3 regions of the Thioalkalivibrio sp. ALJ2 genome follow, and region 2 is predicted to be linked to each of the others. Evidence: riboswitches for the same ligand, from Rfam matches in the RefSeq annotation. Region 2 holds a riboswitch; each other region holds the start of a gene.

What was found. A riboswitch is a leader RNA that binds a small molecule or an ion and turns the genes downstream of it on or off. The one in region 2 is predicted to bind cobalamin.
Region 1: it holds a riboswitch for cobalamin, as region 2 does, so the genes downstream of both, F468_RS0104920 (TonB-dependent receptor domain-containing protein) here and bluB (5,6-dimethylbenzimidazole synthase) in region 2, are expected to answer to the same signal.
Region 3: it holds a riboswitch for cobalamin, as region 2 does, so the genes downstream of both, F468_RS0105020 (porin) here and bluB (5,6-dimethylbenzimidazole synthase) in region 2, are expected to answer to the same signal.

Annotation. Positions count from the first base shown of each region.
Region 1 covers NZ_KB899554.1:1,035,946-1,043,288, forward strand. Annotated here, with positions in the region: gene F468_RS0104895 (DUF2058 domain-containing protein) at 1-263, opposite strand, end outside; gene F468_RS0104900 (TIGR02444 family protein) at 311-796, opposite strand; gene fnr (fumarate/nitrate reduction transcriptional regulator Fnr) at 789-1,520, opposite strand; gene F468_RS0104910 (cyclopropane-fatty-acyl-phospholipid synthase family protein) at 1,751-2,989, shown strand; gene F468_RS0104915 (hypothetical protein) at 3,100-4,998, shown strand; cobalamin riboswitch at 5,044-5,293, shown strand; gene F468_RS0104920 (TonB-dependent receptor domain-containing protein) at 5,436-7,280, shown strand; gene F468_RS0104925 (cob(I)yrinic acid a,c-diamide adenosyltransferase) at 7,284-7,343, shown strand, end outside.
Region 2 covers NZ_KB899561.1:81,580-88,922, reverse strand. Annotated here, with positions in the region: gene cobU (bifunctional adenosylcobinamide kinase/adenosylcobinamide-phosphate guanylyltransferase) at 1-49, opposite strand, end outside; gene F468_RS0113455 (cobyric acid synthase) at 46-1,533, opposite strand; gene cobD (threonine-phosphate decarboxylase CobD) at 1,530-2,492, opposite strand; gene cbiB (adenosylcobinamide-phosphate synthase CbiB) at 2,581-3,483, opposite strand; gene bluB (5,6-dimethylbenzimidazole synthase) at 3,488-4,198, opposite strand; cobalamin riboswitch at 4,293-4,495, opposite strand; gene F468_RS0113435 (cobalamin-binding protein) at 4,642-5,544, shown strand; gene F468_RS0113430 (iron ABC transporter permease) at 5,551-6,522, shown strand; gene F468_RS0113425 (ABC transporter ATP-binding protein) at 6,522-7,343, shown strand, end outside.
Region 3 covers NZ_KB899554.1:1,061,850-1,069,192, reverse strand. Annotated here, with positions in the region: gene F468_RS0105055 (AAA family ATPase) at 1-1,265, shown strand, start outside; tRNA gene F468_RS0105050 (tRNA-Glu) at 1,346-1,421, opposite strand; gene F468_RS0105045 (hypothetical protein) at 1,442-1,672, opposite strand; tRNA gene F468_RS0105040 (tRNA-Ala) at 1,698-1,773, opposite strand; gene gltX (glutamate--tRNA ligase) at 1,816-3,222, opposite strand; gene F468_RS0105030 (DUF4399 domain-containing protein) at 3,361-3,804, shown strand; gene F468_RS0105025 (cytochrome-c peroxidase) at 3,873-4,853, opposite strand; cobalamin riboswitch at 5,123-5,357, shown strand; gene F468_RS0105020 (porin) at 5,486-6,601, shown strand; gene F468_RS0105015 (cytochrome c) at 6,623-7,183, shown strand.

The DNA of each region.
Region 1 (7,343 bases), on a different contig from region 2:
TGCTGGTTCACCAGCTCGCGAATCTGCGCCCGGCGCGCGCGGCGTTCGGCCTTTTCCTGCCGTTCCTGGTTCTTCTCCCGCGAGCGTTGGGCCTGCTCGGCTTGACGAGCCGCAGCGGCGCTAGCCTCGGCGTCGGCGGGCTTGCCCTTTTTCTTTTTCGGTTGTGTCTTCTGGGCCTTGTGCTTCTGGCTCTTGGCCTTGCGCACCTGTTTTTCGTCCACCAGCCCGGCCTTCAGGAGCTGATTGCGCAGATCGTCCGACATGCCGCTTGCCTGTAGAAAATGTGTCGGGAGGATAGCCCGAACCTCTGCTATGTGCAGCCGACGTGTGTAAGTTCGGGTAATCCGTCCAGGATCTCGGTCATGGGAAGGGTGGGAAACAGCAGGTGTAAACGCCGCGCAAGATCGGGGGTCGCAGCGGGATTGCCCAGCGCCTGCGTGCGCTGACACAGTCGCATCGCAGCCGTGCGCTCGCAAGCCAGCTCCAGCCCTTTCACGGCGTCGTACAGGGCTTGGCGTTGTCGCTCATCGGGGCTGTTGGGCTTGAGACGGCGGCGCAGGGCGCGCACGCGCGAGGTGGTTTGCTCGCGCCAGCGCGCGGCGGCCTGCATCAGCGCCTGCCAGTCGTGTGTGTGTACTCGCCGTGGGTACCACAGGGCGAACAGGGCGAGGATGGCATCGACCTCATGGGCGTCCTGCCAGTTCAGCAGGCGTTTCCGTGCGGGGGCGCAGGCCCATATCCGCAGGGCGAAATCCCAGAAGCAGTCGAAGTCGTGTGGCCGGGCGGCCTCAGGCACTACTGGCGGCGGGCGTAAAGGTCACGCCGGCGGTGCTGCGCAGGGTCGTCGGCTCGAGGATCTCGAGATCCCGGGTGTGCAGGTTGATTACCCCCTGGTTGCGCAGCTGTGTGAACAGGCGGCTGATGGTCTCCTGAGTCAGCCCCAGGTGGTTCGCGATGTCGGCGCGCGACATCGGGAGGTAGAAGCGCTCGGTGGACAGGCCCCGTGCACGATGCCGCTCCGACAGGGTGACGAGGAATGTGGCCAGGCGCTGCTCCGCCGTGCGCTGCCCGAGCAGGGCATGCAGGCTTTCGTCCTGAGCCAGCCCCTGGCTCATCACGTTCATCATGTGCTGGCGGAATGTCGGAAGCCTGCCGGCGAGGTCGTCCACATGGGTGTACGGGACTGCGCAGACACTGGTGGATTCGAGGGCGACCGCGCTGACCGGATGTTTTCTGGAGTGGATCGCATCCAGCCCCAGCAGATCGCCTGCGAGGGCGAAGCCGGTGATTTGCTCGGTACCGTCGTCGCCGATCAGAACGGTCTTCAACGCCCCGGTGCGTACGGCAAACAGGGTGTCGAAGCGCTCGCCCATGCCGAACAGCAAGGCCCCCTTTTCGATCGGACGGCGTTGCTGCACGATCTCGTCGAGTTGCCAGAGTTCGTTTTGTGGCAGCCCCATCGGCAGACAGAGCTGGCGCAGGGTGCAGTGTTCGCAGGCTTGGGTCGGGCGCAGTGTCATGTGCTCAGGTTAGCGGTTTTGCCATCGGTGAGGGAAGGTGTGTGAGGCCCCCGTGAGGGAAGGTGTGTGAGGCCCCCGTATAGAGGTTGCCCGTATGAGGAATTCCGGTATTGTGAGTGTGGAACCTTTTGGAGTGGCAGGGATCAGCCAATTCAGAGGCTTGCGGCGGAGCGAGTGCGATATCTAGACTCTGTTTAATATAGCAGGCGATTCGCATGGGAAGGGACGCAATGATCGAACGGATGCTGAACGAATACATGCACCACGGCACGCTGATCCTGCGCGAGCCGGACGGGAGCGAGCGCCGTTTCGGGCAGGGGGCACCCGAGATCACGCTGCAGGTCCATGATCGGGCGGCCCTCAAGCGCATCGCGCGAGATCCCGGGTTTCAGCTGGGCGAAACCTATATGGACGGGCTCTGGTCGCCGGGTCCCGAGGGCATCCGGGTGTTTCTGGATGTGGCCATGCGCAACTTCGCGCCCAGATTCCAGCGTCGTGTGCACCCGCTGGTGTGCATGTTTCGCGCGGTCCTCGAGCAGGGCAACCGTATCGCGCGCAGCTACCAGAACATCTCCCATCATTACGACGTGGACGAGTGGCTGTTCCGCCGTTTTCTCGACGAAGGCATGTTCTACAGCTGTGCCTATTTCGAGCGCCCGGACATGACCCTGGAGGAGGCCCAGCAGGCCAAGTGCGCGATGCTGCGCAAGAAGCTGGTGCTGGAGCCCGGTCAGCGGGTGCTGGATATCGGCTGCGGCTGGGGTGGGCTGGCCTTTCACCTGGCCGAGAACGCCGATGTCCAGGTGGACGGAATCACCCTGTCCCGGGAGCAGCTGCGAGTGGCCCAGGCCGAGGCGAAGCGCCGCGGGCTGGACGATCGCGTGCGCTTTTTCTATCAGGACTACCGCGAACACGACGACCAGTACGACCGGATCGTCAGTGTCGGCATGTTTGAGCATGTCGGCGTGCCCAATTACGGCACGTTCTTCCAGCGGGTGAACGACCTGCTCAAGGACGATGGCGTGGCCGTCCTGCACACGATTGGCCGCCAGGGGCCTCCGGGGACCACCAACCCCTGGCTGAGCAAGTACATCTTCCCTGGCGGTTATACCCCGGCACTGTCCGAGGTGATGGAGGCGTTGGAGCCGACCCCGCTGCATACCACCGATATCGAGTTCTGGCGGCTGCACTATGCGGAGACGCTCGCCGAGTGGTATCGGCGGTTCCAGAACATCCGTGCCGAGGCAGTGGGCCACTTCGACGAGCGCTTCTGCCGCATGTGGGAGTTCTATCTGGCCAGTTGCGAGGCGACCTTCCGCTGGTGGCGCCAGGTGGTGTTCCACATCCAGGTGGCCAAACAGCAGGATGCCGTGCCGCTCACCCGCGACTATCTGTATGCCGACGAGGCGCCCAAGGTGGTTTCGACGCCGCCGGGGGAGGCGGCAGTCCGGGGTCGCAGTGCTGCGTAGGGATTGCGGACTACTTCCTGGCTCCCTGAACATTTTTTCCTGACCGGGCACCCGCAACCGGTCTGTTTTCCCTACACTTCACGGAAACGCTGAGGGGGCAGGGACGACGCGTGTTTGGCAGGTTTCGCAAGCGGCAACAGCGGCAGGAGGCCCCCCAGGCCGCCAGTCCGAGCCAGGACCATGTGCTGATCGAGGCGGCCGGACGCAGCCGGATCACCGAGGTCGCGGCGACCGCGCGCAAGGTGCCCTGGTCGCTCAACATGCTGCAGCTGCTGTGGGCGGCCGGCCCGGTGACCTTCCTCGCGATGCAGGGGGGCTATTTCCTGGGCTTTGGCCACGCCGCCCCGGCCCAGAATTTCATCTTTTTTGCCGTCTACACGCTGCTGTTCGGGGTGATTGGCCTGCTGGCGCGGTTTATTGCCGATGCCACGCGGGGCAAGCGGCAGGAGCGCTCACGCGATCAGCTGCGCAATACGATCGACTTTTTGCCGGACCTGCTGTTCGTGACCCGCGACCTGGCGATGGCCGAGATGGCGCCGGACATGCGGCGACGCAAGGCCGCCGAGGTTCTGCTTCATGAGGTGGATATCTCGCCGGAAGGCGTCGCGGTCGCGGTGCGCGAGATGACCGGCGATACCAGCCTCGCAGCAGCGGCCGAGCAGATCGAGATCTACCGTCGGCTGGGGCTGCGCTCGCGCGTCGCGGATCTGGTGGATGCCACTGCGGATGCTCGTCTGGCCGCGCTGGAAAAACTGCACCACGATGCCTCCGAACTGGCGGATCCGCTGCGCGACCGGCTTCAGGGCGTCGCGCCAACCCGTGAGGATGGCGTCCGGCGGATCGATCAATTTCTGGACCGCCTGTTTTCAGCGGCGGACTCGGATGACCTGTCGCGCTGCACACTGGATGATACGCAGGCCATGTTTGTACTGGCCTTCGAGATGGTCAACGGGCGGCAGATCCGGCGGCTGAGTTTCGAATGGTCGGGTGGTTGGCGGTTGGGGCATGCGCTGGATCGGCTGGAGTATCAGGGCAACCGTTTCCGCGTCGCTCAGGCGGGTGTGATCAGTCGCCTGCGCTCGCTCGCGATGTTGCTGGCGCAAAGCCCGGCCAGTGGCCTGGATCCGCAGGTCCTGCGTTCGCCGACTCTGGGTATCGGGCGCGAGGTGCTGGATGCACTTTCGCAACTGGAACAGTCCCGCCCCGCTGTGAATTCGCCGGAAGGCCGCCTGCTGGGGCGGGCGCTGCGTCATGTCGAAGACCTGCGCGCGGCGCGGGACCAGCTCATGCAGGCGCAGAGTCGCTATACCGCCGCGGTCGAGCGCTGGGAGGCGCTGCGACGACAGCAGGTCGAGAGAAAGGGGCAGCAGAGCTGGTTCAAGCGCAGTGCGCGCGGTATCCGCGTGAGCGAGGAGGTGATCGAGCTGGCGGACGACCAGAAGCTGCGCCTGGCCGACCGGTTCTGTGAGTACCTGTCCGAGCTCGGCATCCGGCGCGAGGGCGACCTGTTCTACTTTGGTGGGCACCCACTGGATGCGGACACCGCCAAGCGCATCGGCATCCAGCTCGCACTGATTCTGGAGCCTCTGGTCGACCTGACCAACCCGAGTATCCAGCGCGCGATCTATGCGAATCCCGCCGCCTATCTCGGAGGCCTGTACGTCGGCATGAGTGCGGATGCCAAGGCGGGGTTGGGTTCGGCGATGGTGCGTATGGTGCGTCAGGATCTCAGCCGTATGGCGGAATGGCTGGCCCTGCGTCTGACGCGCATCTACCATCTGCCGCTGTCCGACTCCATGCGTGATTTCCTGGTACGGCAATATGGCGCCAATCCCGACCGCCTGGAGATGCTGGCCGCCCATCCGGTGGAGGAGGGCGCGCAGGCGGCGCCGGTGGCTTTGCGTGCCGAACGGTCGCCGGAATTTGACGCCATGCTGCAGGACAAGTCCTGGGGGCGGTTGCTCAAGAGCGGCGCACGTTATGTGCAGGCCGAGGCCCAGCGATCCTGACGCCGCGCATTTCCCGGGTCTGGTAATTTCTTGACCAACTGTGTAGGCTTTCGTGCGTTTTCTGGTGCCCCTCGGCGTGTCTCGCCGAGGGGTTAAACGGGAAGTTCGGTGAGCCCGCTACAGGTATCTGGATGCCTGCGGACGAATCCGACGCTGCCCCCGCAACGGTAATCGAGCGAGAGGCCATGACGGCCTCTGATGGTCGCGGCACACGCCACTGAACGGAATCGTTCGGGAAGGCGCCGCACCGGAACGCTCGTCAGCCCGGAGACCGGCCAGGGAATGATCGCGCGGCATGCGGCGGGCATGCGAGGCGGATGATCGGGCCTGGTCGCATAGCGGCTGTGCCCGGTCCCCCTCGTGTCTCTCTCCCCCCTGCCTGCGTGGTCCCGACGAATTTACGGCGTGCGGGCGGCTCGCCGGGAGACACGGACGACATGAAACGCACAGCACTTTCCACGGCCATCCTGCTGGCCACCACCCCGGTCCTCGCCGAGACGCCGGACGCCGATTCCGAAGCGCACACCCTCGACGTGGTCCAGGTCACGGCCGCGCGCGTCGCGCAGACGGTCGACGAGACCCTGTCCTCGGTCACCGTCATCGATCGCGAAGAGATCGAGCGCCTGCAGCCGCAGCAGTTCACCGACCTGCTGGAGGGCCGCGCCGGGATCGAGACCTCCCAGAACAGTGCGTTTGGCAAGACTACTTCGGTCTATACGCGTGGCACGAGTTCCGACCACACCCTGCTCCTGATCGACGGCGTGCGCATGGGGTCGGCCACCAGTGGCGGGGCAAGCTGGCAGTTCCTGCCACCGGAGGAGATCGAGCGCGTCGAAGTGGTGCGCGGACCGCGTACCAGCATCTACGGCTCCGACGCCATTGGCGGCGTGGTGCAGGTCTTTACCCGCGAGGGCCAGAAGGGGCCGCCCAGGGTCAACGCGTTTGTCGGGGGCGGCAGCTTCAACACCTGGGAAACGGGTGTGGGCGTCGCCGGCGGAACCGAGAACACGAACTACAGCTTCTCGCTCAGCCATTTCGAGACCGACGGCATCAATGTGCAGGATGACGTTGGAGACGATGACCGTGACGGCTACGACAACACCTCGCTTGCGACCAAGGTGACCCATCGACTAGACAATGGGATTGAGGTTTTCGGCAACGTACTGTACTCGGAAGGGGAGTCAGAGTTTGACAGTACGGAGGGAGATGACTACACCGACTTTGTCCATGCAGCCCTCCGTGCGGGGTTCCGCATCCCGGTGAATAACCGTTGGGATACTGAGCTGAGTGTTGCACATGCACGTGATGAAAATGATCGCTATGTGGATGGGGAATTCACATCGCGTTATGACACGAAGCGTGATTCGATCGACTGGTTGAACGAAATCGTCCTGTCGGACCAGCTGTTCCTCACGGCAGGCGTTGACGCCCGTGAGGACCGTATTCAGGTCGATGATCCTGGGCTAAGAGAGGGATTCGGTACGGACGAATATGAGGAGACCAGCCGCTACAACATTGGTGGGTTTGGGGTTCTCCAAGCCGATCTAGGCCGGCATACTTTGGAGGGTTCGTTACGATACGACGACAATGAACAGTTCGGTAGTAAAACTACCGGTCAAGTCGCCTGGGGATTCCAGGTCGCGGAAGCATGGCGACTGCGGGCTTCTTACGGGACAGCATTCAAGGCCCCAACGTTTAACGAACTTTACCATCCTGACATCGGGTTTTTCCGCGGCAACCCTGACCTTGATCCAGAGGAATCTGAAACTTTCGAAATAGGGGCCCGTTATTCGGCGGGATCCGGATATCTTGATTTGAGCGCTTTCGAGACACGAGTTGAAAACTTGATTGCAGGGTTCGCTCCACCGGAAAACGTTGAGGAAGCACGAATTCGGGGAGTCGAAGTGGATGGCCGATACGAATTTGGCCAATGGCTTTCAGGCGCTTCACTGACCCTACTGGATGCCCGAGACCGGGAAACGGGAAACGAGTTGCAGAGACGCTCTCCCATTACGGCCCGTATGGATCTCGATCGGAAGTTTCAGCGTTTCTCAATGGGCGGGTCGGTGATTGCGAAGAGCCGTTCGTATAACGACGCCAATAACGACGAGCGCCTTTCCGGCTACGGCCTGCTCAATCTGCGTGCGAGCTATCAGATTGCGCCGGAATGGCAGATTCAGGCGACGGTCAATAACGTGTTCGACAAGGACTACGAGACCGCCGGAGGGTACAACCAGCCGGGTCGGGCCGCTTTCGTCAAGCTGCGCTACCAGCAGAGGTGATGCATGGGTAATCGACTGTCAAAGATTGCGACCCGCACGGGTGACGAAGGCCGGACTGGCCTG
Region 2 (7,343 bases):
CCAGTCGGCTCTTGCCGGAACGCACTCCGCCGAGCACCAGCGTCTTCATGTCACGGTCTCCGTGTTCCCTGCGCGCAGCAGCGCGAGGATGCGCCCCAGGTCCAGATGCGTCTCCAGGGTATCGGCCAGGCGTTCCAGGCCGCGCTCGCGCGCGGTCGCCAGGTCTTCGCCGTGCTCCTTCCCCTTGCGCATGCCGGCCCAGTGCAAAAGGACCTCGGCTGCGGCGGAGGTATCGAACACCCCGTGGACATAGGTCCCCGCCACGGCATCGTCCTCGCTGCGCGCACCGTCCGGGCCATGCTGCAGCTCCAGCAGCGGGTGATCCAACCCGGGCCCGGTCGTCACACCGGCATGAATCTCGTAGCCCTCCACGCGGGTCTCCTGGCCCAGCACACGGTTCCCGTGAACACGTTCCAGGCGCTTTTCCGGTGCTAGACGCGTCTCGATGTCCAGCCAGCCGAGCCCCGGCGTGGAGCCCGGCCGGCCCTCGACGCCGTCAGGATCGTGCACGGCCCGGCCCAGCATCTGGAAGCCGCCACAGATCCCGAGCACCTTGCCGCCATAACGCACATGGCGCTGCAGCTCGTCTTCCCAGCCCTGCTCGCGCAGCCAGGCGAGGTCGTCGCGCACGGACTTGGACCCCGGAAGGATGACCAGGTCCGCCGGCTGCAGCGACTCGCCCGGGCCGGCGAAGCGAAGGTCCACACCCGGGTGCAGGCGCAGCGGATCGAAATCGGTATGGTTGGAGATGCGCGGCAGGGCCGGCACGACGACCTTCAGGGCATCCACCGCCTTTTCCGGCACCGCCTCGCGCGGCAGGGCGTCCTCGGCGTCCAGGTACAGCCCGTGCAGATACGGGATCACGCCCAGCACCGGCTTGCCGGTCTCCTGCTCCAGCCAGTCCAGTCCCGGCTGGAGGAGCGAGATATCGCCGCGAAAGCGGTTGATCACGAAGCCCTGCACCCGCGCGCGCTCCGTCGCGCTCAGCAACGCCAGCGTACCGACCAGATGCGCGAACACGCCGCCACGGTCGATATCCGCGACCAGGATCACCGGACAGTCCACCGCCTCGGCAAACCCCATGTTGGCAATATCGCCTGCGCGCAGGTTGATCTCTGCCGGCGAGCCCGCCCCTTCCACCAGCACGTGCGCATACTGCGCGGTCAGCCGTCGATGCGAGGCCAGCACGGCCTCGCGGGCGACGGGCTTGTAGTCATGGTAGGCACGAGCATCCAGCTCGGCCGCAGGACGGCCGTGGATGATCACCTGCGCCCCCTGATCGGAGCTGGGCTTGAGCAGCACCGGATTCATGTCGGTATGCGGCTCCAGGCCGCAGGCGGCGGCCTGCAGGGCCTGGGCGCGCCCGATCTCGCCGCCGTCCAGGGTCACTGCACTGTTCAGCGCCATGTTCTGCGGCTTGAACGGCACCACCGACAGCCCACGGCGATGCAGCACCCGCGCCAGACCGGCCACCAGCACGCTCTTGCCGGCATCCGAGGTGGTCCCCTGCACCATCAGCGTGGTCGCGCTCACAACGCCTCCAGTCCCTGTTCCAGGCGGTGCCATTGGGCCTCGTCGCCCGGCAGCCCGAAACGCAGGCTGGCGGGGTCGTCGAAACGCCGCACCAGGATCGCCTGTCGCGCCAGCGCATCCTGAACCGCGACCGCATCATCGCGGCGCCCCCAGCGAAACAGTGCGGTGCCACCTTCGGTAGCGATTCCGTACCGCCGCAGCAGCTCTTCCAACCGCGCACCCGCCGCGGTCAGGTTCGCGCGCGTCTGCTCCTGCCAGGCGCGATCCTCCAGCGCTCGGGTGGCCGCCCAGCGCGCCGGGCCGGACAGCGCCCACGGACCCAGCCGCTCCGCCAGCGCCGCCCGCAGCGCCGGCTCCGCCGCCAGGAATCCGACCCGCGCCCCGGCCAGACCGAAGAACTTGCCCAGCGACCGCAGCACCAATAGCCCCGGGCCCAGGTCCGTGCCCGGGTCGGCCGCCAACAGGCTGTGCCGGGGGCTGGTATCCATGAAGGCCTCGTCCACCACCAGCCAGCCGCCGCGTGCCGCAAGCCCCCTATGCCAGCGCAGCAGCGTCTCCACGGTCACGCGCAGTCCAGTCGGGTTGTTCGGGTTGACCAGTACCAGCACATCCAGCTGCGGCAGGCGTGCCTCGATCGCGGCCGGCGCCGCGTCGCCAAGCGCAGGAAGCGCCTCGACCCGATGCCCGGCCATGCGCCAGGCCCGCGCGTGTTCGTTGTAACTGGGCGCGAGGAGGCCAACCCGAGCAGCCGCTGGGCGAAGCTGTGGCAGCAGCTGGATGGCCGCCTGCGAGCCCGCCAGGGGCAACAGCCCTTTGCAGCCGTAGTACCGCGCCGCGGCCACCTCCAGACCGTCGTCGGGCTCCGGCAGGCGCGCCCAGACGTCCGCCGGGGGCATGGGCAGCGGATAGCCGTGCGGGTTGATGCCGGTAGACAGGTCCAGCCATTGCTCCGGCGCCACCCCGTAATGCCTGGCAGCTGCGCGCAGTCCGCCACCATGCACCTGGGTTAGCACGGCCCCGGTCGGTGCCGGCCGCGCTCTGTTCAGCTCAGAAGATCGCAAGGCTCACCCCGATGACAAGCACGCCCATCCACAGCGCCAGCGCCCGATCCACCAGCCCCATCGCCGCACGGATGCCGGCGGCATCCGGTGCCGCGCCCATCCCCAGGCGCGGACGCCACTGACGCTCGCCGTGATACTGGCTGGCACCGCCCAGCACCAGCCCCAGTGCGCCCGCCCCAGCGGCCATTACCGGCCCAGCGTTCGGGCTCTTCCAGGCCGCGGCCTGCTCGCCCCAGCACTGCAGGGCATCGCGAGTGCGCCCGGCCAGGGCATAGGCCAGCGCGGTCATGCGCGCCGGGACCCAGTTCAGCAGGTCATCCAGCCGCGCCGCGGTCCAGCCAAAGCGCGTGTAACGCGCATTGCGGTAGCCCCACATCGCATCCAGCGTGTTCACCAGGCGATACAGCACCACCCCCGGCGCACCGGCCACCAGGAACCAGAAAATGGTGCCGAACAGGGCATCGTTGCCGTTCTCCAGTACCGACTCCACCGCCGCGCCGCTGACCCCTGCCACATCCAGGGCCTCGCTGTCGCGACTGACCAGCATCTGCACCTGCTGCCGCGCCTGGCCCAGATCGCCGGCCTCCAGCGCCCGGGCCACGCGCTCGGCGTGTTCGTCGAGGCTGCGCCAGCCCAGCGCCAACGCCAGTACCAGCAGCCCTACCAGCCAGACCGGCAGGAGCTGCTGCAACCAGACCGTCAGCAGCACAAAGGGCACCACCAGGACGGCCAGAAGCAGCGCGCCGCGGGCCCGACCATCGCGGTAGAACCGGGCCTCCAGGCGCTGGACCAGCAGCCCGAACCCGGCCAGCGGGTGCCAGCGGCGCGGATCGCCGATCAGGCGATCCAGCACCAGCGCACCAAGCAGCGTGAGGAACGCGATCAGCATCGGGTCATCCACTCGCTGAGGAACCGCCGGGTGCGTCGGTACGGCTGCCCCAGCGATTCTCGAACACCAGTTCGTCCAGCGACCGTCGCTGATCCCAGCCCTCGGTTTCCAGCATCGGCCGCTCGTAGAACGCATCCACATGACCCAGACAAAGGATCGCGATCGGCCAGGCCCCTTTCGGCATCCCCAGCTCCCCGGCCAGCCAGTCCGGGTCGAACAGCGACACCCAGCCCATGCCCAGGCCCTCGGCCCGGGCCGCGAGCCACAGGTTCTGGATCGCACACGCGGCGGAGCACAGGTCCATCTCCGGGATGGTGCGCCGACCCAGCACGTAGCGCTCGCGCCCATCGGTCAACGCGACCACCAGCAGCTCGCCGGCATCGCGGATGCCTTCGAGCTTCAGACGGTGCACCTCGGCGGCACGCTCGCCGCAGGCCTCGGCCGTGCGTGTCTGCTCCGCCGCCACATGCCCGTGCAACGCATCGCGCAGCCGCGCGTCGGTCACCCGCAGAAAGCGCCAGGGCTGCATGTAGCCCACGCTGGGCGCCTGGTGCGCGGCCTCCAGCAGGCGCCGCAGGGTATCGGGGTCCACCGGGTCCGGGCGGAAATGCCGCATGTCCCGGCGCTCGCCGATCACGCGATAGACCGCTGCGCGCTCCGCCGAGGCGAACGCGTTCGGATTCTCTTCTGACTGGTTGGGAGCTGGGGCCGTCATGAGGTTCCGTCGAGGCGACGGCGCGGCGAAGACACGAAGGAACAGGCTTTTAGGAACGCACCTGCGCCCTCGACCGTTGCCCGCCGCACGGTCGCAGGATGAATCACCGCCAGGCCGGTCTCCGGGCTTGCGAGCGTCGGGGGATGCCGACCGGCAGACGCCTTCCCGGGCACAGGACCCAGTGGCCAGTCTGCCGAGCGATTTACCGCTCGCTTACCGTTGCGGGGGCAGCGCCGGACTTGCACCAGCTTCCCGTTTCACCTGCCAACTGCAGGCACCTGACGAAAGCGGAGCATGATACGCGCTCAGGGTGCCCCCGACCAATTTGGGCACCAAACCATCTTGCCCTTGCTGCTATGATGAGGCGCTTTCGCTGCCCGTGCGGCGCCCCGAAAACACGGTATTGTTTACGTTACGAACAATCCACAACATTCGGATTTTTAATGACTTTCACTTCCCTCAAACGCCAGTTAACGGCCCTTGCCGCGCTACTCCTGTGCGCGGGGCCGACACTGGCCGAACCGGTCACGGTGACCGACGATGACGATCGCGAGGTCACGCTCGACCGGCCCGCCGAACGTATCGTCAGCCTGGCCCCGCACATCACGGAAGTCCTGTTCGCCGTCGGCGCCGGAGAGCAGCTGGTCGGCGTCACGCATCACAGCGACTTCCCGCCGGAGGCGGAGATGATCCCGCGAGTCGGTGGCTACAGCCGCATCGACCTGGAACGCGTGGTCGAGATGGACCCGGACCTGGTGGTCGCCTGGCGCAGTGGCAACTCCAGCTCGCAGATCGAGCGCCTGCGCGATCTGGGGCTGAACGTCTATGTCTCGGAACCGCGCAGTTTCGAGGGCGTGGCCTCCAGCATGCGTCGCATGGCGCAGCTGGCCGGTACCGAGGAACGCGGCGAGGAGGCGGTGCAGGCCTTTCTCGACGAGATCGAGACGTTGCGGCTGGACTATTCCGACCGTGACCCGGTCCCGCTGTTCTACCAGGTCTGGGAACAGCCCCTGATGACGGTCAACGACGATCACCTGATCGGCGAGGCCATCCGCCTGTGCGGGGGCAAGAACGTGTTCGGTCACCTGGACCGCCTGGTGCCGCGCATGGACCGCGAGGCCGTGATCGAGGCCGACCCGGAGGTGATCATCGGTGGCGGCATGGGCGAAGACCGGCCGGACTGGGTAATTGCCTGGGAACAATGGGAGGACATGACTGCGGTGCAGCGCGACAACCTGTTCTTTATCCCGCCGTCGCTGCTCCAGCGTCACACCCCGCGGATTGCCGAAGGGACCCGGCTGATGTGCGAAGAGCTGGAACGGGCCCGTTCACGCCGGGACGACTGACCAGCCGTGACGCGCTCCTTCCTCCTCGCCACGGGGGTCCTGCTCCCGGCGTCGCTGCTTGCGATCCTGATCGCGCTGGCCTATGGCAGCGTCGCCATTGCCCCCGGCGACCTGCTCGCGGTGATTCAGGGCGAAGGGAGCCGCCTGCACAACACGCTGGTACTGGAACTGCGCCTGCCACGCGCCCTGGCCGCATTCGCCGCCGGCGGGCTGCTGGGCGTCGCCGGTGCCCTGATGCAGGTGTTGCTGCGCAATCCGCTGGCCGATCCCTATGTGCTGGGCCTCTCCGGCGGGGCTTCGGTGGGTGCCCTGCTGGCCATGCTCGCGGGGCTGTCGATGTTCTCGGTCTCGGTCGCCGCATTCGCAGGCGCGCTGCTGTCCACGGTGATCGTGTTCGGCCTGGCGCACGGCACCGGCAGCTGGACGCCGACCCGATTGCTGCTGACCGGCGTGGTCGTGGCGGCCGGCTGGGGCGCCGTGATCAGCTTCCTGCTCGCCGTGAGCCCGACCGCGGAGCTGCCCGGGATGCTGTACTGGCTGATGGGCGATGTCTCCCACGCCCGCAACCCCTACCCCGCCTGGGGTGTGCTGGTGCTGGTCGTGTTGCTGGCCCTGCCGCTGGGACGGACGCTGAACGTGCTGGCGCGCGGCCCGATGCAGGCGGCCGCACTGGGCGTGGCCGTGCGGCCGGTGGAATGGACGATCTACGTCGCGGCGGCACTGATCACCGCCACGGCGGTCATGCAGGTCGGTGCGGTGGGCTTCGTCGGACTAATCGTGCCGCACATGCTCCGGCTGATCTTCGGCAACGACCAGCGCGTGATCCTGCCGGCCTCGGCACTCGGCGGCGGCATCCTACTGACGCTGGCCGACACCCTCGCCCGTACGATGATCGCCCCGGAGCAGTTGCCCGTCGGCGTGATCACCGCGATGCTGGGCGTCCCCGTGTTCCTGTTCCTGCTGTACCGGAGCCGCTGATGCCTCCGCACACCGCCGATCCCCAACTCCACGGCGATCCACACGCGTCCGGCACCGAGAGCGTGCACGAGGTGCCAGGGCCGGACACCCTGCTGGCCACCCACGATCTGGTCATCGACATCCCGGAACGCGCCAGCGGTTCGCCCCTGGACCTGACCATCAACCCGGGACAGTGCTGGGGCATCCTCGGCCCGAACGGCGCGGGCAAGAGCACCCTGCTGCATACCCTGGCCGGGCTGCGCGCGGCCCGCACCGGAGAGATCCATGTGCAAGGCCGCCCGCTCCCTGAATACTCGCGAGCGCATCTGGCGCGCGAGCTGGGCCTGGTGTTTCAGAAGCACCACGACGGCTTCCCTGCAACAGTACTGGAGACGGCTCTGATCGGCCGCCACCCGTACCTGCGGCCCTGGGACATCGAGTCCGCCGAGGACTACGCCCAGGCCCGCGCCGCCCTGGCCCGCATGGATCTGGCGGAACTGGAGCACCGCCTGGTGGATACCCTGTCCGGTGGCGAGCGCCAGCGCCTGGCCATCGCCACCGTACTCACCCAGAACCCGCGGCTCCTGCTGCTGGACGAGCCCACCAGCCAGCTCGACCTGCACCACCAGGTGGCGGTGCTGGACCATATACGGGGCATCGCCCGGGACAACCGCGCCGCGATCCTGGTGCTGCACGACGTGAACCTGGCGGTACGCTACTGCGATCACCTCCTGCTGATGTTCCCCGACGGAAAGGCCTGCTGGGGCCCCACCCGAACCATGCTGGTGCCCTCCGCGCTGGAACGGCTGTACAACCAGCCACTGAGCACCGGCGAGATCGAC
Region 3 (7,343 bases), on a different contig from region 2:
GAGAGGCGGCGTTCGCCCGGGGCATGCTGCTGGAGGCCTCGCACTACTTCGAAGACGCGCTCAGCTGCCTCGATCGCGAGCTGGGTGAGCGGGAACCGTCGGAAGAACGCGATGCGCAGACCCAGCGAGCCCTGGGCGGACTGGGTGCCTCAAACCTCGCCTTGCTGGGATACGGCTCGCGCACAGTGCACGCGATCTTTGAGCGTACGCTGGGCATCACCGCGCCCCAGCGAGACGCGGTGCAGTACTTCCGTGTGCTCTGGGGACTTTGGCACGGTGCCGGATCCTGGCATGGCTTTGATGAAGCCCACCGCCTGGCCAACGACATGGAACAGGTCGCAGAGCAGTCGAACGACCGCCTGCTACGGATCGCCGCTCACTATGTACAAGGCAACACGCACTTCTGGAGTGGCCAGCTGCCGCTGGCGCTGGAACACCAGACCCAGGCGCTCGCCCTGTACCGCGAAGACGACCACCCACACCTGGTCGCGCGCCACACCGAAAACCCTGCGATCAGCTCACGCGGCTTCATGGCCTGGACGCTCCTCTTCTTCGGCAACCACGCTCGCGCGTGGGATGAAATGGATGCGGCCTGCGCCGAGGCCACAGCGCTGGAACACCGCCCCACCGAGGCCTTTGTCTACGCCTTCCGGGCAGCGCTTGGCTTCTTCGCCGACGACCCTGACGAAGCCCTGACCTCCGCCCGCCGCGCGCTCGCGATTGCCGAGGACTATGACTATCCCCTCTGGCGGGCCTCAGGCCTGGCACTACAGCACTGGGCTCTCGCGCGCCAGGGCGACCCCTCGGCTGTGGCTCCACTCCGGGAACAGGCAGATGCATTGCGCCACATCATGGATGGCGTCAGCACCATCTTTCAGCTCTTCCTGCTCGACGCCCTGCATGCAACCGGCGCCAAGCCCTCGGAACGCCTGCAGATCGCCACCGATACACTGACCAACTGCCTGAAACGAGGGGATCACGGCTTCGAACCCGCCATCCGGCGACTGCGGGCGCATGCGCTACTGGAACGCAGCGACGGCACCGACAACGAGGGCTGGCAGGAGCTGGAGCGGGCACGACGTCTGGCCCACGACCACGGCAACCCGAATATCGAACGATTAACCCTGCTCGACTATGCCCGCTTTGCTCGCGATGACGTCTGGCGCCAGTGGAGCGAACGCGAACTCCTGCGCATCAACCACTGCATCATCCCCCGACGACACCCATCCGAGCAGGCGCTGCAGCAAAACCCGCAGCTCGCCTGAACCGGTCCCGCGCCAGCACGGGTACCGGCGCGCACAAAAGAAAAGGCCCGAACCTTTCGATTCGGGCCTTCTCGGAATAATGGCGTCCCCACGGGGATTCGAACCCCGGTCGCCGCCGTGAAAGGGCGGTGTCCTAGGCCTCTAGACGATGGGGACGCAGAGGCAACGTCTTGTTGCTAGTTTGGCGGGCCCTGGGGCCGGCCGCTTCTGTGACCTCCGGCGGTCTCACGATAAATGATCGTGGTTACAACACCGGTAAACACCAGAAGAAATCCGATCGGAACCGCCGCAATCAGGGGCTTGGACCAGGTTTGCTCCCCGGTGAACATCAGCCCGAAACCGCCGAACAGCCCAACCACTGCAATCACCAGACCCACCCAGATGGATATAACCCCAAAACGATGCATCGGTGAACTCGCTTACACCCGAATTTGGTGGAGCCAGGCGGGATCGAACCGCCGACCTCCTGCATGCCATGCAGGCGCTCTCCCAGCTGAGCTATGGCCCCGTGTCAGGCGAGCGCGTACTGTAGCCAGCACCCCCTGGAGTGTCAACCCGCTTCCGCCGAAATTTTCTTCAGCGCCCGCTCGATCCGAGCCAGTGATCGCTCACGCCCAATCAGCACCAGGGTGTCGTCGATCGGCGGCGATACTGTGCCGCCGGTCAGGGCCACACGCAGCGGCTGCGCGACCTTGCCCAGCTTGAGATCCAGCCGCTCGCCGGTGTGCACCACGACCTCGTGCAGAGGCTCCTTCTCCCAGGCTCCCAGCGCACTGAAACCGTCATGCAGCGTCTGCAGCACCGGGAGTGCTTCGGCGGTGAGCTGCTTGCGCGCGGCCTTCTCGTCGTAGTCCTCGAACTCGCGGTAGAAGTACACGCTGTTCTCGGCCATCTCGCGAAGGGTACGCGCCCGCTCGCGCTGAGCGATCACCACGTCGCGCATCGCCGGGCCGCTGGACGGATCGATACCCAACTGACCCAGGTGCCAGCCGAACTCCAACGCCACATGGTCCGGGTCCAGGGTCTTGATGTAGTGCTGGTTGAGCCAGAGGAGCTTGTCCGGGTTGATCGCCGAGGCGGACTGGTTGACGTCCTCGATATCGAACAGGCGCACCAGTTCGTCCACCGAGAAGATCTCCTGGTCGCCGTGGGCCCAGCCCAGGCGCACCAGATAATTCAGCAGGGCCTCCGGCAGATAGCCCTCGTCGCGGTACTGCATCACCGAGACCGCCCCGTGGCGCTTGGACAGCTTGGCACCGTCCGGGCCCATGATCATCGGCAGGTGGCCGTAGCGCGGCGGTTCCACGTCCAGCGCCTTCAGGATGTTGATCTGGCGCGGGGTGTTGTTCAAGTGGTCATCGCCACGGACCACATGGGTGATCCCCATATCCATGTCGTCGACCACCACCGTCAGGTTGTAGGTTGGCGAGCCGTCGGAGCGGGCGATGATCAAGTCGTCCAGCTCGCTGTTCTGGAACGCGACCTTGCCGCGCACCATGTCGTCGACGATGGTTACCCCCTCGTCCGGCGTGCGAAAACGGATTACCGGCTCCACGCCCTCGCGCGGCTCGGTGCGCGCGCGGCAGCGACCGTCGTAGCGCGGCTTTTCCTTGCGCGCCTTCTGCTCCTCGCGCATCGCATCCAACTCTTCCTTCGTGCAGTAGCAGCGATAGGCGTGACCTGCGGCCATCAGCTGGTCGATTACCTCCTTGTACCGATCAAAACGCTCCGTCTGATAGAACGGCCCGTGATCGTAAGTCAGCCCCAGCCAGTTCATCCCCTCAAGGATCGCGTTGACCGATTCCGCATTGCTGCGCTCCAGATCGGTGTCTTCGATGCGCAGCACGAACTCGCCACCGTGGTGACGCGCATACAGCCAGGAGAACAGCGCGGTGCGGGCACCGCCAATATGGAGATAGCCGGTCGGACTGGGGGCAAAACGGGTACGAAAAGTCATGCGAAGCACTCGTTCCTGAGGAAGGTGGAATTTGAAGGCGCCTAGGGTAGCAGAACGCCGCGGGGCTGCCGCAGGGACCGCGGTCTATACTGGAGTTGGGACCACACGGATGCCCGAACGCGGGCCAAAGGAGCCTTCATGAATCCCACGCTCACCCGACTTTCCACGTTACTGGCACTGACCGGCGGCCTGGCGCTGGCCGGGAATGCCATGGCGACCGACCGCATTGCGCCACCGGACGGGGCCGAGGTTTATTTCATCAGTCCACAGGATGGCGAAACGCTCGAAAGTCCAGTGCGTGTCCAGATGGGCCTGCGCGGCATGGGTGTCGCGCCGGCCGGCGTGGAGATGGACAACACCGGCCACCACCACCTGCTGGTGAACAAGCCACTCGACGAGGTGGACCTGGATGCCTCGCTGCCCTTCTCCGACCACAAGCGTCATTTCGGTGGTGGACAGACCGAGGGCGAGCTGGAACTGGAACCCGGCGAGTACACCCTGCAGTTGCTGTTCATGGACTACCGCCACATTAGCTTCGACCCACCGGTTGTGTCCGAAAAGATCACTATCACGGTCGAATAAACGCACCCACGAAAAAGCCCCCTCCGTCTCCGGAGGGGGCTTGTAACACCCGATCCCGGTGCGGCCAGTTACGGCAGCGCGGGGATATCGAAGCGCGGCATCTCGCCGGTCAGTGCGTGCATGAAGGCCTCGATGTCCGCGACCTCGTCATCGCTGAACTCCATGCCCAGCATCTCCTGCCCCATGATGCGGATCGCCTCGTCCAGCGTCGCGGTCTCGCCGTTGTTCATGTAGGGGTAGGTCAGCGCCACATTGCGCAGCGTCGGGGTCTTGAACGCGAACTTGTCGGCCTCATCGCCCGTGACCAGATAGCGGCCCTTGTCTTCCGAGCCCGGCACCTGGATGCGATGGAAGTTGCTGTCGGTCAACGCCGGTCCGCTGTGGCAGGCCACGCAGCCGTTATCGGCGAACAGCTTCATCCCGCGCATCTGCTGCTCGCTCATCGCACCCTCGTCCCCGACCAGCCAGCGATCCAGCGGCGAATTCGGGGTGTTCAGCGTGCGCTGGAACGTCGCCAGGGCCTTGGCCACGTGGTCGGTATTGATCACGTTGTCGCCGTCATAATCGGGATAGGCGGCCTCGAACTTCTCCTGGTACTCGTTGAACTCCTCCAGGCGCGCGATCGCCTCCTCCAGCGGCATCGCCATCTCGATCGCGTCCTGGATCGGGCCCAGGGCCTGGCCTTCCAGATCGTCCTCGCGGCCATCCCAGAACTGGGCCGTGAAGAAGCCGGAATTCAGCACGGTCGGGGTATTGCGCTCGCCAACCTGGCCGTCATGGCCCACCGCGCGCGGGATGCGGTCCGCCCAGCCCAGCGCCGGGTTGTGGCAGGTGGCGCAGGAGATCACGCCGGAGCTGGAGATGCGCGGCTCGAAGAACAGCATCTTGCCCAGCTCGATCTTCTCCTTGGTCATCGAGTTGTCCGCCGGGATCGGCGGCAGCGCCGGCAGCGGCTCGAACACGTCGCGGTACTCGGAATAGTCGGTATCGGCCACGGCCGGGGCTGCGGCCCCGAACGCGACGGCTGCACAAGCCGCCAGCGCCGTCATGCGGAATCCGGAAAGCGTTTTCATACAGGTCTCCCTTGAGTAACAGATGAGTAACAGACATCTGAGAAGCGGATATCGGCGCGAACCGAAATAGACTCGGTCCAAACCACTTAAAACCCACCCTACAGACGCGGAAACCTGGTCGCGATCAAAATCCGCCCCGGAGATGATCTGCATCAATTATCAGCCTCCAGGGGAGCCGGGTTCGCCCCCACTACACCGTTTCCCGGGATACCCGGACAAACTTGACCCCCCCTTTTCCCTCCATTACGGTTCGCCCCACTCTAGGTGCCCCGGCGCTCAGCCGCCGGGGATAATCGGGAAGCCGGTGCGCGAATCGACATTCGCAAGGCCGGCACTGCCCCCGCAACGGTAGGCGGAGACGGGCGGATCCAATGCCACTGCGGCGCATCCCCGGGATGCCCGCGGGAAGGCGATCCGCCCTGGATGCATCGCGCATCCACTTCGCGAGTCCGGAGACCGGCCTGGACGACACCCGACGCCGCGGTGGGCGGCCGAGCGGGCCAGTCCGGCGTGCTCGCATCGCCCGGCCTCCCCTGCTCCCTGTCCAGCTTCCGGCGTCGTTTCATCCACGGCGTGCGGGGTCGCGCGTCCAAGGGAGCAACCCAACAATGAACCATACCCATCTCCGACCGGGACAGCATGCCGTCCCGGCCCTGGCCACCCTGTGCCTGATGACGGCCGCGGGCATCGCGCCGGCACAAGCCGGCTTCGAATTCGGCGACGCGGAAGACGGCCTGCAGGTCACCCTGGATCCGCTGATCCAGGGCCGCTACAGCTACGAACGAGACCCGGATGGCTCCAGCAGCGAATTCGACTTCCGTCGTGCCTGGCTGGACACCTCGGGCACCCTGTTCCACCCCGATCTGAGCTTCCGCCTGCAGCCGGATTTCAGCAGCGGCGAGCTGTCCATGCGCGACATCTGGTTGCAGTACGCACTGGGTGAACACCTGGGCCTGCGGGCTGGCCAGTTTACGGTCCCCTTCGGCCTGTCGCGGGATATCGGCGGACCCAACCGCCTGTTCACCGAACTGAGCATCGCCGGCAACCAGTTCGAGGTTCCGGCCGGCCGCGACACCGGTATCGCCCTGCTGGGCGGCGCCGGCGACAACCGGGCATGGGCCATCGGCGTGTTTGACGGTCGCGGACGTCTGGATCAGCGCGACGATCGCCCCTCCACATCCGGCCACCTGTTCAGCGCGCGCGGCGCGTGGGCCCCGGTCGGCGCAGTCCCACGTGACAACACCACGTTAGGCCAGGCCGTGGAGCGCACCGTCGCCCTGGGCGCCGGCGTACAGGCCGCCAGCCGCAACCACCTGCGCGACTGGAGCCGCGGCATCGAAGACACGGTGGCCAACCAACGCGCCGACTGGATCACCGCCACCGCCGACGCGGTGGTCAAGTTCGCCCATACCTCGCTGTCGCTGGCGGCCTTCCGCCGCGATGTCTCCCCCGACCGCACCGCGAGCTACCACGACCTGGGGGCCGAACTGGAACTGGCGCAGTCGCTGCCGGTGGAGGGACTGGAGTTCGCCGCGCGCCACGCCGTATTGCGCCACGACGCAGGCGACGATCTTGGCACTGACGAGCGCTGGCAGCGTGAATGGGGTGCCGGCCTCAACTGGTATCACCGTGGCCAGCGGCACAAGACCCAACTGATGTGGCTGGACCGCGACACCGACACCTCGGACTGGGAGCTGCACCTGCAGCACCAGTTCCGCTTCTGAGAAATGACCGGGAGAATCGACATGAACTGGATGCAACCGATCCACCACCCGTTGAGAACCACCCTCTTTGCGATCCTGTTGCTGGCTGCCACCGGCAGCCCGGCCACCGCGGAGGTCACTGTCACAATGCCGGGCCCCTGGGGCGACTATGACGAGACCCTGGACGATCCGGCCAAAGTGGATGCGACCGAGGCCTTCCAGCGCTTCCGTCAGCAGAGCATGCAGGGCACCTCGGCCACCTACCGCAGCATCGAGCAGATCCTGCGTTATGACGCACCATTCGCCGAACGTCTGCCCGGTCTGGCCGAGGAACTGGCGCGCCGCGCCGACGACATCGAAACCTGGTTCGCACGCGAGACACCGGCGCGGGACGGCGAACCCGGGGCCCTGCCCGCGGCCTGGGAGGACCCGGAGTTCTCCGAGTACAAGGCAGCCTACCGCGAGGCCGCCGAACGACTGCAGCGCAAGGTGGAGTCGGCCGACGACCTGGAGAACGAAGACTTCCAGCTTCGCGCCACCGAGGCCCTGAACGGCGTGCGCCACCATTGTCTGGCCTGCCACGACAACTACCGCCGCCGCTAAACCGGCCGGGAACCAAGGGGCCGCCGCATGGCGGCCCCTTGCCGTGACCCTGATCGGGAAGAAACCGCCTTCGCCTGCAAGCAGACTCCTACAGGTTCCTGGCGATGTGGGAGCCTGCTTGCAGGCGAAAAGCCCCGTGTCCCACAACACCCACCGGCGT